Regions from separate parts of the Aeromicrobium sp. PFPM2_SD2 genome, predicted to be linked through region 2. Evidence: predicted binding sites of a transcription regulator. Region 2 holds the regulator's gene; the other holds the start of a gene.

What was found. Region 2 encodes LexA, which represses DNA repair genes until DNA is damaged. Its sites were predicted from a motif close to TCGAACANNTGTTCGA; they were not measured.
Positions count from the first base shown of each region.
Region 1: the regulator LexA is predicted to act here: its motif matches at 1,412-1,427, upstream of AC2W7G_RS03775 (HNH endonuclease signature motif containing protein).

Region 1 covers NZ_JBNFNZ010000038.1:407-3,131, forward strand. The annotation lists partial or broken gene AC2W7G_RS03770 (putative sulfate exporter family transporter) at 1-52, shown strand, start outside; gene AC2W7G_RS03775 (HNH endonuclease signature motif containing protein) at 93-1,397, opposite strand; gene AC2W7G_RS03780 (TetR/AcrR family transcriptional regulator) at 1,641-2,261, opposite strand; gene AC2W7G_RS03785 (ABC transporter ATP-binding protein) at 2,365-2,725, shown strand, end outside.
Region 2 covers NZ_JBNFNZ010000002.1:9,422-23,413, reverse strand. The annotation lists partial or broken gene AC2W7G_RS00615 (sugar ABC transporter substrate-binding protein) at 1-507, opposite strand, end outside; gene AC2W7G_RS00610 (MarR family transcriptional regulator) at 779-1,000, shown strand; gene AC2W7G_RS00605 (ROK family protein) at 997-1,953, shown strand; gene AC2W7G_RS00600 (LysM peptidoglycan-binding domain-containing protein) at 1,941-2,285, opposite strand; gene lexA (transcriptional repressor LexA) at 2,598-3,308, shown strand; gene galE (UDP-glucose 4-epimerase GalE) at 3,311-4,267, opposite strand; partial or broken gene AC2W7G_RS00585 (ATP-dependent DNA helicase) at 4,281-6,241, opposite strand; gene hflX (GTPase HflX) at 6,329-7,714, opposite strand; gene dapF (diaminopimelate epimerase) at 7,707-8,540, opposite strand; gene miaA (tRNA (adenosine(37)-N6)-dimethylallyltransferase MiaA) at 8,537-9,442, opposite strand; gene AC2W7G_RS00565 (antitoxin) at 9,515-9,763, shown strand; gene AC2W7G_RS00560 (class III extradiol ring-cleavage dioxygenase family protein) at 9,901-10,539, opposite strand; gene AC2W7G_RS00555 (HhH-GPD-type base excision DNA repair protein) at 10,536-11,093, opposite strand; gene AC2W7G_RS00550 (hypothetical protein) at 11,115-11,468, opposite strand; gene AC2W7G_RS00545 (thiamine pyrophosphate-binding protein) at 11,465-11,926, opposite strand; gene miaB (tRNA (N6-isopentenyl adenosine(37)-C2)-methylthiotransferase MiaB) at 11,999-13,471, opposite strand; gene AC2W7G_RS00535 (DUF305 domain-containing protein) at 13,526-13,992, opposite strand, start outside.

The DNA.
Region 1 (2,725 bases), on a different contig from region 2:
CACCGCGACGGTCGTGGGCACGTCGTTGCTGCTCGTCGTCGTCCTGCTGTGACCTGCCTTCTCGGGACGGCCTTCGACAGCCTCTGGCAGCGCTAGGCGGGGACGAGGGGTCGGAGCCGCACGTGTCTGGCGTGCCTGAGCGGTCGTCGGAGCGGGTCGATGCGTGGTGGCGGGACGACTTCGACGACGCCGTCCTCGGCGAGGCGGGCTGACCAGTCGCTGTCGTGGAGCAGGTGGTGGTGGGCGAAGCAGAAGAGGGCGCCGTTGTCGAGGCTGGTCTCGCCGCCCTCGCTCCACGGTCTGAGGTGGTGGGCCTCGCACCAGGCGGGTGGGCGATCGCAGCCCTTCCACGAGCAGCCGCCGTCCCGCTTCGCGAGGGCGACGCGCTGGTTCCGGTCGTGGAGCCGGTCGGCACGGCCGAGGTCGAGGACCTGGGAGTCGCCGTTCAGCACGATGGGGAGGATGCCAGCGTTGCAGGCCAGCCGCCGCGCCTGGCTGGCGCTGAGGTCGCAGCCGGTGCTCAAGGTCGCTCGCGAGACCCGCTGCTGCAAATCTCCCAGGTCGATGTTGACCGTGACCGTGGCCATGAGGCCTCCCGCCTGCGGGAAGCACTCGCTCGGCAGGTGCTCGATCAGCTCGCAGAACGCCTGGCCCATCCGCCGCGGGTGGTCGAGCCGGCCGATCTCGGTGTCGGAGTGCTCACCGTCCACGTCGCGGAACAGCGCATCGATCCGGCGCGGTGCAGAGAGTCCTTCGAGGACGGTGCGCAGCATGTCGGCCTGCACGTCCGGAAGAGCGCCGCGCACCCAGGTCAGCCCGTCACCGCGCGGCGTGAACGTCACGTGCGCCTCGGACCAGGCCTGCTTCTCCTGACGCTCCAGCTGCTCACCGATCACCTCGTCCGCAGCAAGCGGGTCGACCACCTCGACGATCCGATTCGCGAGACGCCGCAGGTCGTCCGCCGCGAACTCGGCCGCATGCTGCAGGAGAGTCGTCTCGGCGTCGTCGTGCTGCTCGGCCACGAACCACTCCGGCAACCGGTCGAGCGCGGTCAGGATGATCGAGGCCTGCTCGGTCGACACCTCACCGGACGCCCACGCCTCCCGCGTCGCCAGACCACGAGTCGCGTCGAGACGCGAGAGCTTCACGATCCGCGACGCCTCACGTCGGGCGATGCCCGTCGTGCTCGCCAGCCACGCCACGGTGGAGGCGTTGCCGTCCTCGCGGGGCAGGGCACGGTCCTCGGCGGCCCCGGCCATGCGGACCGCTGTCTCGTTGAGACTCGCGATCGTCCGCTGGATCTCCACGGTCACCGACCGCAGCTCCGCGTCCGTCAACGACCACGCCTCGAGGTCGCGCAGCTCCCCGCGCAGCCGCTCCAGCTGGTCGATCAGCATCCGAGACCCCCGGGTCGAACGTTTGTTCTATCCTACCTCGCGCGTCCGACAAGAACCACTCAGAATCCTCAGCATTTCAACGTTCTTCTTGGCTTGGGCCGCTTCTCTCGACGGGCGCCACAAGTCGACTCGGGCGAGCCGACGGACCAAGCCGCCACCCGCCCAGCTCCCTCGTCAACAGCCCCTCGGGCGACCCAGCACCCAGGCTCCTCTCGACTAGCTCAAGGAGCCGAGCACCGACCCCTACCCGGCCAGGAGCGCCTCGAGGGAGCGGCGGACGACGGCGGACGCCGCGGGCACGTCCAGGCCGAGGTCGTCGCGCAGCAGCGACCAGGTGTTCCAGCTCGACGCCGCGGTCAGGGCCAGCACCTGGTCCTCGCGTCGTGAGGGGTCCAGCGCCGCGATCTCGGTGGCGAACACCTCCTCGACGGCGTCGCGGACGCGCTGCACGTGATGGCGCCGGCTGGCCTGCAGGGCGGCCGAGAACGGCTCGCTGAGCGCCGCCGACCGAGCCGCGGGGGCGATGTTCTCCAGCCGCCGGGCACGCTCGGCGCAGAACCGGTCGAGCCGCTCGTCCAGGGGCAGGTCGCCGTCGACGGGGTCGCGCAGCTCCCAGTCCGAGCGGAGCCAGTAGTCCGTCGTGGCGTCGAGCAGCCCCTCCATGTCGCCGAAGGCCACCCAGAGCGTCCGCACGGACACGCCCGCCCGCTCGGCGATGGTCTGGGCGGTGGGCTTGAGGTCGCCCTCGCGGAGCAGGGCGGTGTGCGCCTCGACGATGCTGCGGCGGGTCCGTTCACCGCGGCGGCGGCGCCCGTCGGTCTGGCGCAGCGCCTCGGGTCGCAGGCGCGGAGAGGGTTCGTGCACGCGGACAGGATGCCCTGTCCGGGATAGTTTCACCAGCCCTGCAACTTGTCAGTGACCCGCACCACTCCCTAGCGTCCGGCTCAACCACCAGGCGGGAGAGAACGTGCTGTCGGTCCAGAACCTCGAGGTCGTCTACCACGACGTCGTGCTCGTGCTGCGGGGAGTGAGTCTCGACGTGCCCGACGGCGCGATCGTCGCCCTCCTCGGCGCGAACGGCGCGGGCAAGACGACCCTGCTGCGAGCCCTGTCCGGGCTGCTCGACGTCCACGACGGGGAGGTGACGAAGGGGCAGGTGCTGCTCGACGGCACGCCGATCGAGCGCTGGCCGGCCCCGCGCATCGTCCAGGCCGGCCTGAGCCAGGTGCTCGAGGGGCGCCGGGTCTTCGCCGAGTTCACCGTCGAGGAGAACCTGCGCGTCGGCGGGCACACCCACCCCGACGGCCTCGACGACGCCATCGCCGAGG
Region 2 (13,992 bases):
GGCGTTCGGGTCGGTCGGCGAGCCGTTGAGCATCAGGATGTCGCCCTTGTCGCCGGTGGCCTCGACGATGGCCTCACCCTGCAGCTCGCCCACGCGCTCGTTGTTGAACGAGACGTAGTAGTCGGCGTTGGTGATGAAGCGGTCGTAGGAGATGACCGGGACGTCGGACGACTGCGCCGACTTCACGATGCCCTCGGCGGCCTTGCCGTCGACCGGGTCGAGCACGAGCACCGAGGCGCCGGCGGTGAGCGCCGACTGGGCCTGGTCCTGCTGCTTCGACGCGTCCTGGTCGGCGTTGAGGTAGTTGACCTTGCAGTCGTCGCACAGCTCCTTGACCTTCGCCTCGAACAGCGGCTTGTCGAAGGCCTCGTAGCGGGTCGTCTTGGTCTCGGGCAGGAGCAGGGCGATGGTCTTGCCGCCCTCGCCACCGCCGCCCGATCCCTCGTCACTGTCGTTGGCGCCACACGCGGCGAGCGCCGCGAGGGAGGTGCCAGCAGCCACAGCCATCACGGCTGCGCGGGTGAGTCGGTTCACGCGTTCCTCCAGGTTGTGGACGGCGGGGGCCGTCGCGGATTTCCTTCACTCGCGCAGGGCGAGACACGAGCAGTGTCATACGTCACAACGTTGTCGTCAAGTAACGAAGACAAATCCAGACAGTAACGGCACGGCGACCACTTTTGTCTTCGGACCTTGACGACAACTGGTGGGATACCTCACAGTGACGCACATGTCGTCCCCGGGCACTGCCTCCTCCCTGCGCGCTGCGAACGAGACCCGTGTGGTCCGGGCGCTGCGTCAGCACCAGGAGCTGAGCCAGGCCGACATCGCGCGCGACACCGGGCTGGCCCCGGCGACCGTGTCCAGCATCGTGAAGGACCTCGTCGCGGCCGGCCTGCTGACCACCACCGGGGGGGCCGGGCGCCGCGGCGCCACGGTCGCGATCTCCCGCGCGCCGGGCTCGTCGGCGGCATCGACTTCGGCCACTCCCACGTTCAGGTGAGCCTCGGTGACCTGGGCGGACGCGTGCTCGTCACGGCGCAGGAGTCGCTCGACAACGACCACGACCACGAGGACGGCCTGGCCCTGGCCCACCGCATGCTCGACCGGCTGCGGGAGGCCGAGCCGGACTCGGGCACGTTGCACGCCGTGGGGATCGGGCTGCCCGCTCCCCTGGGCGCCGACGGCGTCATCGACTCCGGCTCGATCCTGCCCGGGTGGGTCGGCGTGCACGCCGCCATGGCCGGCGAGAAGGAGCTCGGCGTCCCGACCCGCGCGGACAACGACGCCAACCTGGGCGCCCTGGCCGAGCACGCGGTCGGCGCCGGACGTGGCACCTCGTCGATGGCCTACCTGAAGCTGTCGTCGGGCGTCGGCTGCGGGCTCGTGCTGGACGGCCGGGTCTACCGCGGCGGCATCGGCACGGCCGGCGAGCTCGGCCACATGACCATGGACGAGACCGGCCCGCTGTGCCGGTGCGGCAGCCGCGGGTGCCTCGAGGCCTACGTCGGCGGATCGGCCCTGACCTCGCAGTTCGCGCCGATCCGGGCCGAGCTGACGGTGCGCGAGTTCGTCGCCCTGGCCAACGCCGGCGACACGGGCGCGCAGCGCCTGATCGAGGACGCCGGGCGCTACCTCGGACGCGCGGCGGCCGCGTTGGCCAACGTGCTGGGACCCGAGCTGCTGGTGATCGGCGGCGACCTGTCGGACGCCGGCGCCCCCTCATCGACGGGGTCCGCGACGGGCTGCGTCGCCACGCCCTGGCCCCCGTCGCGGCCCAGGTACGCGTCGAGCGGGCCGCCCTGGGCGCCCGCTCGTCGTCGATCGGCAGCGTGCTCTATGCGCTGGAGGGCCTCTCTCTCACCACCGGGACCGCACGCACGGCCTGACACGGACGGGGCACCGGACCGTCTTCCCAGCCGGCCGGCACCCCGTCCGCGACGTCACTCGGAGTAGACCGGCACGGCCAGCTTGTGACCGATCTGCAGGCCGGCCGCCGAGTCCAGCGCGTTCAGCTTCATGATCTGGTCGACCGTCTCGCGCTGGTCGCCCTCGGGGTTCGCCGCGCCGGCGATCTGCCACAGCGTCTGGCCCGGTTTCACCGTCACCTCGGTCGTCTCGATCGCGACCCCCTGGTCAGAGGTCGCGGCCGTGGTCGAGCCCAGCGCGATCGCGAGGGCGAACATCGCGGCCAGCGCGGCGACGAACAGGACCAGCTTGCCGCGGGTCGTCAGGCGGACCGGGGCCTGCGTGCGGGCGACCGGGGCGTGGAAGGAGATGGTGGTCATGCGTGCCTCCGAGGGGGAAGTGAGACGGTTCGGTTGACTGAGGTGCGTTCGACCGGACGCCCATGCGTACGGGATGTCATTCGGGTGCGAACAGGCGTTCGATCGAACACGTGTTTGACAATACAGACCCCCACCGACAAGCACCACCCCGAATCGAACATCTTTTCGAACTTTCTCCACGGTGACGTCGATCACGGGGCGGAAAACCCCGTCGTTCCAGGAAAGCGCTGCCTCCTGCGGGCGCGCGACACGCCCTCGGACCCGTCGAACATATGTTTGATCTGGCCCCGCCGGACGCGCTACCGTCCTCCCATGAGCGATGACACCGAGGTGCGCGAGCTTCCCGACGGCCCTGCGGACGAGCACGGACTCACCCCGCGCCAGCGGCGTGTGCTGGAGTTCCTGCGCGAGCAGATCAGCGACCGGGGCTACCCGCCGAGCATGCGCGAGATCGGTGCCGCGGTCGGCCTGGTCAGCACCTCCTCGGTGTCCCACCAGCTCAAGTCGCTCGAGCGCCTCGGCTACATCCGCCGCGACCCCAACCGGCCGCGCGCGCTCGAGGTCTTCGCGCCGGGCGGCGCCGTCCGCCCCGCCGTCGCCCAGGCCGACGAGGTCGTCGACGAGACCGGGTCGCGCGACGAGCGTCCCGACGCCACCTACGTGCCCATGGTCGGCAAGATCGCGGCGGGCGGCCCGATCCTGGCCGAGGAGCGGGTCGAGGACGTCTTCCCGCTGCCCAAGTCACTGGTCGGCGACGGCACGCTCTTCCTGCTCGAGGTGCAGGGCGACTCGATGATCGACGCGGCGATCTGCAGCGGCGACTACGTCGTGGTGCGCCAGCAGCCCGTCGCCGAGAACGGCGAGATCGTGGCCGCCATGCTCGACGGCGAGGCGACGGTCAAGACGTTCCAGCGCAAGGACGGCAAGGTCTGGCTGCTGCCGCACAACCCGGACTACTCCCCCATCGACGGCACCCACGCCACGATCCTGGGCAAGGTCACCGCCGTCCTGCGCCGCGTCTGAGCTCAGGCGCGCGCGGCCTGCCAGGCCGAGGCCACCATGTCCTCGATCGAGTGGCGCATCTTCCAGCCCAGGTCGCGCGCGGCGAGCTCGCCGGAGGCCACGATGCGGGCGGGGTCGCCGGGGCGACGCGGAGCGATCTCGGGGTCGACGTCCGTGCCGGTCACCGCGGCGAACGCGTCCATGATCTGCCGCACCGACACGCCGTCGCCGCTGCCCAGGTTGTAGACCGGCTCGAGCGGCTCCCCGTCGACCAGCCGGCGCGCGGCCACGACGTGGGCCTCGGCCAGGTCGGCGACGTGCACGTAGTCGCGCTCGCAGGTGCCGTCGGCGGTCGGGTAGTCGACGCCGTTGATGCGCGGACGACGGCCCTCGCGCAGCGCGTCCACCACCACCGGGAAGAGGTTGTGCGGGCTGGTGTCGAACAGGTCCGGCGTCGCGGAGCCGACCACGTTGAAGTACCGCAGCGACGTGTGGGTCAGGTCGCTGACCCGCGCCACGTCGCGCAGCAGCCACTCCCCGATGAGCTTGGACTCGCCGTACGGCGACTCGGGCAGCGTCGGCGTCTGCTCGGTCACCACGTCGACGTCGGGCGTGCCGTAGACGGCGGCGCTGGAGGAGAACACGATCCGCGCCACCCCGGCCTCGGCCATCGCCGCCAGGAGGCTCGCGGTGCCCTGCACGTTCTGCTCGTAGGTGTGCAACGGACGCTCGACCGAGACGCCGGCGTACTTGAACGCCGCCAGGTGCACGACGCCCTGCACGTCGTGCTCGCGCAGCACGCGGGTCATCGTCGCGGTGTCGAGCACGGACGCGTCGACGAGCGGCACCGACTCCGGCACGAATCCGCGGTGCCCGCTGGAGAGGTCGTCCACGACGACCACGTCCAGGCCCGCCTGACCGAAGGCCCGCACCACGTGCGCGCCGATGTATCCCGCTCCGCCGGTCACCAGGAAGGTCATGGCGCCAGCCTAGTCAGGCGGTGGCAGCCTGCCGGGCGGAGGCGTCGAGGCGGCGCAGCGACTCGCGGACGACCTGCGGGTCGGTGGTGCGCCACATCGGCGGGAGGGACGCGGCCAGGAAGCCGCCGTAGCGTGCCGTGGCGATGCGCGGGTCGAGGATCGCCACGACCCCGCGGTCGGTCGAGCGGCGCACCAGGCGGCCGGCGCCCTGGGCGAGCAGCAGCCCGGCGTGGGTCGCGGCGACGGACATGAACCCGTTGCCGCCGCGCTTCTCGACGAGCCGCTGCCGCGCGCTCATGAGCGGGTCGTCCGGTCGCGGGAACGGGATGCGGTCGATGAGGACGAGCTGCAGCGTGTCGCCGGGCAGGTCGACGCCCTGCCACAGGCTCAGCGTGCCGAACAGACAGGCGCTCGGCTCCTCGGCGAAGCGGCGCTGCAGGTCGCTGAGCTGGGCGTCGCCCTGGCACATGATCTCCAGGTCCGGCAGCCGCTCGCGCGTGGCCTCGGCCGCCCGCTCGGCCGCGCGGCGCGACGAGAACAGCCCGAGGGTGCGTCCGCCGGCCGCCTCGACCAGCTCGGCGATCTCGTCCAGCTGGGCGTCCACGAGGCCGTCGCGGCCGGGCACCGGCAGGTGCTTGGCGACGTACAGGACGCCCTGACGGCCGTAGTCGAACGGCGAGCCCACGTCCAGGCTGCGCCAGGGCAGCACCTCGTCGCCCGGCACCAGACCCAGCCCGCGGGCGGTGGAGTCGAACGTGCCGCCCACGGTCAGCGTCGCGCTGGTGAGCACGACGGTCTTGGCGCTGAACAGCTTGTCGCGCAGGCTGAACGCCACGTCCAGCGGCGCCACGTGCAGCTGCGGCCCGCCGCGTCCGGGCCCGTCGCTGGCCCACAACACCTCGGTGTCGCCCTTGCCGGCCATGCGCTCGGCGATGCGGCGCACCTCCGTGACGTGGGCCTGCGCCTGCTGCTTGCCGGGATCGGCCTCGTCATCCTTGGCCGACGTCTTCTCACGCGGGAACGCCGACAGGCACGCGCGGGCGGCGTCGCGGACGTTCTCCAGCGCCATCTGCAGGTGCTCGGGCGTGGCGTCGATGCGTCCGGCCTCGACGTGGGCCAGGGCCTCGGCGAGCGCGTCGGAGGCCTCGGTGAGGTCGTCGGCCTCGGGACCGTCGACGTAGCTGCGGGCCCGGCGGGCCGCCCGCTCGACGAGCACCGGCCGAGCTCGGCGGTGGACGCCTGCGTCACGCGGGCAGCCAGCTCGTGCGCCTCGTCGACCACGACGGCGTCGTGCTCGGGCAGCATCGGCACGCCGTCGACCGCGTCGATCGCCAGCATGGCGTGGTTCGTCACCACGACGTGGGCGTTCCAGGCGTCGGCCCGCGCGCGCTCGGCGAAGCACTCGTCGGAGTAGGGGCAGCGGCTCGCGCCCAGGCACTCGCGGTGGTTGACGCTGACCGCCCGCCAGGCGCGCTCGGAGTGACGCGGCGCGGCGTCCCGGTCGCCGACGCCCTTGGCCGAGGACTCCTCCTCGGCCCACTCGCGCAGCGCGACGACCTCCGACCCGAGCGTCCCCTCGGGCACGTCGACCAGGACCCCCTGGTCGTCCGGCGCGCCCTCGCGCACGCGGTGCAGGCAGGCGTAGTTCGAACGGCCCTTGACCACGGCGTAGCGCGGCACGGTCTCCATCGTCGCGGCGGCGGCCTCGGCGAGCGCGGGGAGGTCGCGCTCGACCAGCTGGTGCTGCAGCGCGAGCGTGGCGGTGGCGACGACGACCCGGCCCTCGTGCAGCAGGCTCGGCACGAGGTAGCCGAGCGACTTGCCGGTGCCGGTGCCGGCCTGGACGAGCAGGTGCTCGCCGTCGCGCAGCGACTCGGCGACCGCCTCGGCCATGGCCACCTGCCCGGGACGCTCGGACCCGCCGACCGCGTCGACGGCAGCCTTCAGCACGGTCTTCACGTCGGGGGTGGGCACGAGGACGAGCCTAGTCGCCGCGGGCGGACGGTCCGAGCGACGGTCCACACCCCGGGGCAGGCGGGGCGCGTTGAGTCGACCGAGCGACTACCTCGCGTAGGCCGACAGGGCGTGCGCGAGCTCGGGGTTGACGCGGGCCTGGACGTGCGTGCCGTCGCCCTCGTGCTCGAGCGCCTCGATCTCGCCCTCGGTGTGGATGCGGCCCAGCAGGTCGCCCCGGTCGTAGGGCAGCACGACGTCGACCAGCTCGGCCGGACGCGGCAGGTCCGCCTCGATCGCAGCGAGCAGCTCGTCGATGCCCTCCCCCGTGCGCGCGCTGACCACGACCGCGTGCGGCTCGGAGGTCAGGATGCGCTTGACCACCAGCGGGTCGGCGGCGTCGGCCTTGTTGATGACCACGATCTCGGGCACCTGGAGCGCGTCGATGTCGGCGAACACCGCCCGCACGGCGGCCAGCTGGCTGGCCGGGTCGGGGTGCGAGCCGTCGACGACGTGCAGCACGAGGTCGGCGTCGGCCACCTCCTCCAGGGTCGAGCGGAACGCCTCGACCAGCTGGTGCGGCAGGTGCCGGACGAACCCGACGGTGTCCGACAGCGTGTAGACGCGGCCGTCGGACGTCTGGTTGCGGCGGGTGGTCGGGTCCAGGGTGGCGAACAGCGCGTCCTCGACCAGCACGCCCGCGCCGGTGAGCCGGTTGAGCAGGCTCGACTTGCCGGCGTTGGTGTAGCCGGCGATGACGACCGCGGGCACCTCGCGGCGCTTGCGGTTGGCCCGCTTCGTCTCGCGGGTCGTGCGCAGCCCGGCCAGCTCGCGGCGCAGCTTGGCCATCTTGGCCTGGATGCGACGGCGGTCGGTCTCGAGCTTCGTCTCACCGGGACCACGGCCGCCGATGCCCTCGCCGCCGGCGGCGCGTCCACCGGCCTGGCGCGACAGGTTGCCGCCCCAGCCGCGCAGGCGTTGCGTCTGGTACTGCAGCTGGGCCAGCTCGACCTGCGCCTTGCCCTCGGCGCTCTTCGCGTGCTGGGCGAAGATGTCGAGGATCAGCGCGACCCGGTCGACGACCTTGACGTTCGTGCGGTCCTCGAGGTTGCGCATCTGGCTGGGAGCGAGCTCGCCGTCGCAGATGATCGTGTCGGCGCCGGTGGCCTGCACGGCCGCCTTGATCTCCTCGACCTTGCCGCGTCCGATGTAGGTGGCCGGGTCGGGCTTCTGCCGGCGCTGCAGGAGGGCGTCGAGCACCTCCGAGCCGGCCGTCTCGGCCAGCAGCTTCAGCTCGGCCAGCGAGTTCTCGGCGTCCTCGGCCGTGCCCTCGGTCCAGACGCCCACGAGCACGACGCGCTCCAGGCGCAGCTGGCGGTACTCGACCTCGGTGATGTCCTCGAGCTCGGTGCGCAGGCCGCCGACGCGGCGCAGGGAGTTGCGCTCCTCGAGCTCCAGGTCCTCGGTGCCCAGCTCTTCGTCGTGCTCAGCCACGCAGCCACTCCATCTCGCCCTCGGCGACGATCTCGGCGGGGCCGGTCAGGACGACACGGCCCTCGGGGGTCCAGGTCACGTCGAGGCGTCCGCCGGGGACGTCGACGCGGTAGGTGGCCGGCAGCGCGACGCCGTCGGCCGACATGCTGGCGACCGCGGCCGCGCAGGCCCCGGTGCCGCAGGAGCGGGTCTCGCCCGAGCCCCGCTCGTGGACGCGCATCGCCACGTGCTGGGGGCCGCGGCGCACGACCAGCTCGATGTTGACGCCGTCGGGGTAGACCGAACGGTCGTACTCGGGCTCCACCAGCAGGGTGCCCGCGTCGTCCAGGCTCGCGACCTGGGCGACCGCGTGCGGGTTGCCGGTGTGCACCTCGTCGGCCTCGAAGGTGCGTCCCTCGACGGTGACCTTCGAGACGCCGCCCAGCTCGGGCGTGCCCATGTCGACGCTGACCAGGTCGGCGTCGAACGTCACCGTCTTGATGCCGTCGCGCGTGCCGATCGGCAGCGGCCGGTCGGTGTCGACGAGGCCCCGGTCGGCCAGGTAGCGGGCGAAGACGCGCACGCCGTTGCCGCACATCTCGCTGACCGAGCCGTCGGCGTTGCGGTAGTCCATGAACCACTCGGCCTCGTCCTGGCCGGCGCCGGCATCACCGACGGCGGACGTCCGGACGACCCGCAGCACGCCGTCGGCCCCGAGACCGCGGCGGCGGTCGCACAGGGCGGCCACGAACGCCGGGTCGAGGTCGCCGTGGACGGTGCCGTCGGGGTCGGGCAGCAGCACGAAGTCGTTCTCGGTGCCGTGGCCCTTGGCCCAGGAAAAGGTCATGCCTTCCAGTCTACGAGCCGTTCCGCACGCGCGCCGAGATCGACGGCGTCGTGGGGCAGCCACCGGATGCGCGGGTCCTTGCGGAACCAGCGCTCCTGGCGGCGGGCGAACCTCCGCGTGCCGGTGACGGTCTGCTCGCGAGCCTCGTCCTCGGTGATCTCACCGGCCAGGAGGGCGAGCACCTGCTGGTAGCCCAGCGCCCGGCTCGCGGTCGGCGAGCCGGCCAGCCCGGCGGGCAGCAGCGAGCGCACCTCCGCCACGAGCCCCTGCTCCCACATGCGGTCGACGCGCCGGGCGATGCGCTCGTCGAGGACGTCGCGCGGGACGTCGAGGCCGACCATGACGACCTCGTCGTACACGTGCTCGTAGCCGGGCATCGTCGCGGTGAACGCGCCGGTCATCTCGACCACCTCGAGCGCCCGCACCAGGCGGCGCCCGTTGCTGGGCAGGATCTGGGCGGCCGCGGCCGGGTCGCGCTCGGCGAGCAGGCGGTGCAGGTGCTCGGGGCCGTGGGCCTCGAGCTCGGCGTCCCAGCGGGCCCGCACCTCGGGGTCGGTGCCGGGGAACTCCAGCGGGTCCAGCACCGCGCGGACGTAGAGGGCCGAGCCTCCGGCGAGCACCGGCACGACGCCGCGCGCGTGGCAGTCGGCGACGGCGGCGCGGGCCATCTGCTGGAACTCGGCGACCGACGCGGTCTCGGTGACGTCCAGGACGTCGAGGAGGTGGTGCGGGACCCCGCGGCGCTCCTCGACCGGCGTCTTGGCGGTGCCGACGTCCATGCCGCGGTACACCTGGTAGGCGTCCACGTTGACGATCTCGCCGCCGAGGCGCACGGCCAGGTCGATCGCCAGGTCGGACTTCCCCGACGCGGTGGGGCCGACGACGGCGACGACGGGAGGCATGGCTGGATCCTCCCAGATACCGTGGGGGCTCCAGCGCGGCGCCGGGCCGCGCCGCTCTCCCCGGAGGATCGCATGGGACTGTTCGGCAAGCTGGCCAGGAACGCGCCGGAGATCAAGCGCCGCGCCGCCGAGGCTGCGTCGACGCACCACGAGAAGATCGACGGCGCCATCGACAAGGCGGCCCAGGCCGCCGACCGCGCCACCAAGGGCAAGCACGGCACGCGCATCACCGGCGCCGCGGGCAAGGCGAAGCAGGGCGTGCAGCGGCTGGGCGACCAGCACCGCGGCGACGGCCCCGACGGCCGCGTCGCCCCCCGCTGAGGTCGGGGGGCCCGGGGTTCGGTCTACCTGGGGCCCCAGGTAGACCGACAAATGCCAGGGAGACGTGGCTGGCACGTGTCAGCTTCCCTGGCGTCTGTCCGCCGGCGAGCCCTTCGACAGGCTCAGGGAGATGCCGCTCAGGACGTGCTGACGTCCCAGCGGGCCACGAAGTAGCCGACGCCGAACGGGGCCTCGTACGCGAGGAGCTCGCCCTGGACCTCACGACCAGCGGCCGCCTCGCCCAGCGCACGCAGCGCGGGGGCGCCGTGGCACCACAGCTCGGTCGCCTCGTCGAGGTCGAGCGACGCCAGGCGCTTCGCGTCACCCGCGGCCAGGGCCTCGGCGATCGCGTGGTCGAACGGCACGGCCCGCACGTCCTCGTAGCCCGGCGACGTGATGTCCCGAGTCGCCGTGCCGTCGGCCAGGACGAGCAGCGCGACTCCCGCCTCGAGCTCGGGCACCGCGGACGTGTAGCGGCGCGGTCCCGTCCAGCCGGCCGCGTCCAGCAGCCAGGCGCCGACGGTGTGCCCGAGCGGCAGGACGAGGTCGTCGCCCCCGGCCCGCACGTCCACGCCCCAGGCGGCGAGCGTGCCCCCGGCGGACTCGTCCCGGACGTCCCCCTCGGGTGCCAGCACCACCACGCGGGCCGCGTCCTTCACGACCGACCGGACCACGTCCAGGCAGGTGACGCGCAGCCCGGCGAGCGGGTCCGCTCCCCCGCCCAGACCCGGGACGAGCAGGGGCGGCTGGGGCAGCACCGCGACGGGCACGGTCACTTCGCGGCCGCCTTCTTCTCCTTCTTGTAGGCGCGCACCTTCTGCAGGGACTCGGCGTCGACGACGTCGGCGACCGAGCGGTAGCCGGGCTCGGCGTAGTCGCCCGCAGCCTCCTGCCAGCCCTCCGGCTGCACGCCCTTCTGCTTGGCCAGGAGGGCGAGCAGGATCTTGGCCTTCTGCTCCCCGAAGCCGGGCAGCGCCTTGATGCGCTTGAGCAGGTCCTTGCCGCTGGACGCCTCGGCCCAGAGCCGCGTCACGTCGCCGTCGTGCTCGTCGACCACGATGCGCGCCAGCGCCTGGATGCGTCCGGCCATCGACCGCGCGTAGCGGTGCACGGCCGGCGGCTCGGCGCACAGGTCGGCGAACGCCTCGGCGTCCGCGTCGGCGATGGCGGCGGGGTCGAGGCTGCCGAACCGCTCGCGCAGCCGCGCCGGACCCGAGAACGCGCGCTCCATCGGGAACTGCTGGTCCAGCAGCATGCCCATGACGAGCGCGAACGGGTCGTCGGTCAGCAGCTGGTCGGCCTCGGTGTCACCGGTGATCGCGATTCCCATGGCGACCATCCTGCCGGACGTCTACCAGGACACGTACGTGACGGTGAACCGTCCGGCCAGCTCGTCCTCCAGCCGGGCGACGAGCTTCTTGGCCTGCCGATCGAGGTCGCGGTACGCCTTGGGCGTGCCGAGCCGGGGGTTCGCGTCCAGGTGCTGCATCGCCTCGCCCCACGCGCGCAGGTCGTCGACGGTGCTGCCGGGCAGGCCGAGCGCCGCCTCCAGCCACGCCCGGTCGTCCGGGAGCAGGCCGGACGCGTCCCACAGCGGCACGACGACGCCGTAGTCCCACATGAAGCGCAGCGCGGTGCCCTCCACGTGCGCGGCCGCCCGCTCGCGAGCGCCGGGCGCGCCCCCGGTCCATCCCTCGTCCGTCACACGCTCATTGTTCCTGCTCGGCCTGGCCGTCGAGCAGCGCCCTGACGTGCTCGTTGCCCTCCAAATCCAGCGCCCGGGGCGGTCAGGTCGATCTCCTGCTGGTACTCCGAGCCGAGCGCCGTCGTGGGCTGCTGACCGACGATCGCGACGACCGGCTGGTGGTCGAGCTTGGCGTCGTACAGCCCGTTGAGGAGGTGCACCGCGCCCGGGCCCTGGGTGCTGACCACGACCCCGACGCCACCGGTGTACTTCGCGTGCCCGACGGCCATGAGCGCCGCGTTCTCCTCGTGCCGGGCCTGGACGAACGCCGGGTCGCCACCGGCGCGGCGCAGGGCCCCCATGAGCCCGTTGATGCCGTCGCCGGAGTAGCCGAACACGCGGTGGACGTCCCAGGCCAGCAGACGTTCGACGACCAGGTCGGCGACGAGGCGGGGCGCGTCCTGCTGCGGGCTGCTCATGGGACCTCCGGAGTGAGTCGGCGTGACTCACTCCCGGTACCCGGGCGGGCGCGGCGCAATCGCGCCGTCAGGTCAGAGCGCGCAGGCCGGGACGTCGGCGGCCGGCAGCTGCGCGGGGACGCCGATGCTGGGCATCCCCAGGCCCACCGAGCGCACCTCGGTGCGTCCCTGGCGCGCCTCCCAGGTGTCACCGGCGCGCGTGCGGCGGATCGAGACCGGCGGCACGTCGCTGACCAGGTGGTGCGGCGCTCCCTTGGTGATCGTCACCTCGACCATGTCGCCCGGACGCACCTCGGCGCCGCCCGTGACGAAGTGGACGAGCCGGTTGTCGCGCGCGCGTCCGGTCAAGCGGGACGTCGCGCCGTCCTTCTTGCCGCTGGTGTCGGCGACGAGCAGCTCGACCGTGCGGCCCTCGAGCCGCTTGTTCTCCTCGTACGCGACCTCGTTGACCAGCGCGATGAGCCGGTCGTAGCGCTCCTGGACGACCGCCTTGGGCAGCTGGTCCTCCATCGTCGCGGCCGGCGTGCCCGGACGCTGGGAGTACTGGAACGTGAACGCGCTGCTGAACCGGGCGCGGCGCACGACGTCCATCGTCTCGAGGAAGTCCTCCTCGGTCTCGCCGGGGAACCCGACGATGATGTCGGTCGTGATGGCCGCGTGCGGCATCGCCTCGCGCACCCGGTCCAGGATGCCGAGGAACTTCTCCTTGCGGTACGAGCGGCGCATCGCCTTGAGCACGCGGTCCGAGCCCGACTGCAGCGGCATGTGCAGCTGCGGCATGACGTTGGGCGTCTCGGCCATCGCGGCGATGACGTCGTCGGTGAAGTCCTTGGGGTGCGGGCTGGTGAAGCGGACGCGCTCCAGGCCGTCGATCTCGCCGCAGGCGCGCAGCAGCTTGGCGAACGCCTGGCGGTCGCCGAACTCGACGCCGTACGCGTTGACGTTCTGGCCCAGCAGCGTCACCTCGACGACGCCGTCGTCCACGAGCGCCTGCACCTCGGCCAGGACGTCGCCGGGGCGGCGGTCCTTCTCCTTGCCGCGCAGCGCGGGGACGATGCAGAACGTGCACGTGTTGTTGCAGCCGACGCTGATCGAGACCCACGCGGAGTAGACCGAGTCGCGCTTGGTCGGCAGCGTCGACGGGAAGACCTCGAGCGCCTCGAGGATCTCGACCTGGCTCTCGCGCTCGATCGCGGCGCGGTCGAGCAGCACGGGCAACGAGCCGATGTTGTGGGTGCCGAAGACCACGTCGACGTACGGGGCGCGCTCGGTGATGGTGGCGCGGTCCTTCTGCGCCAGGCAGCCGCCGACGGCGATCTGCATGTCGGGCTTCTGCGCCTTGAGCGACGCGACGTGGCCGAGGTTGCCGTACAGCTTGTTGTCGGCGTTCTCGCGCACCGCGCAGGTGTTGAAGACGACGAGGTCCGGCACGGCGTCCCGCTCGGCCTTCGCGTAGCCCGCGGTCTCCAGCAGGCCCGACAGCCGCTCGGAGTCGTGCACGTTCATCTGGCACCCGTAGGTGCGCACCTCATACGTCTTCGTCATGGCCGCACCATCGTACGTCCGCGCCCGCCGCTCCCCCGCATCCGCGCTGGCCGGCTACATCGCCTCCAGCATGGTGCGCATGCGATCGGCCTCCGCGGACTGGTCGGCGCCGATGCCGGCGGCGAGCTCGTTGAGCTCGAGGTCCGAGCCCTTCGCCAGCACCTCGTCCACCATCTCGATGGCGCCCTGGTGGTGCATGATCATCAGCTCCAGGAAGAGGTTGTCGAACGCCGCGCCCCTCGCCTTCGCCAGCCGCTCGAGGTCCGCGTCGGACGCCATGCCCGGCATGTCCGCCATGGACGTGTGCGAGCCGTGGTGGTCGTGCGCGTCCATCGACAGCGGCCCCAGCTCGCCCTCCTCGACCTGCTCCGCGGTCGGGGCGTCCTGGCCGCGCTTGGTCAGCCACGAGGCCATGAGGACGATCTCGGGCTTCTGCGCCGCGGCGATGCGCTCGGCGAACGTGCGGACGTCCGCGCTGCCGCCGGCCGTGGGCGCGAACGCCGCCATCTCCAGGGCCTGGG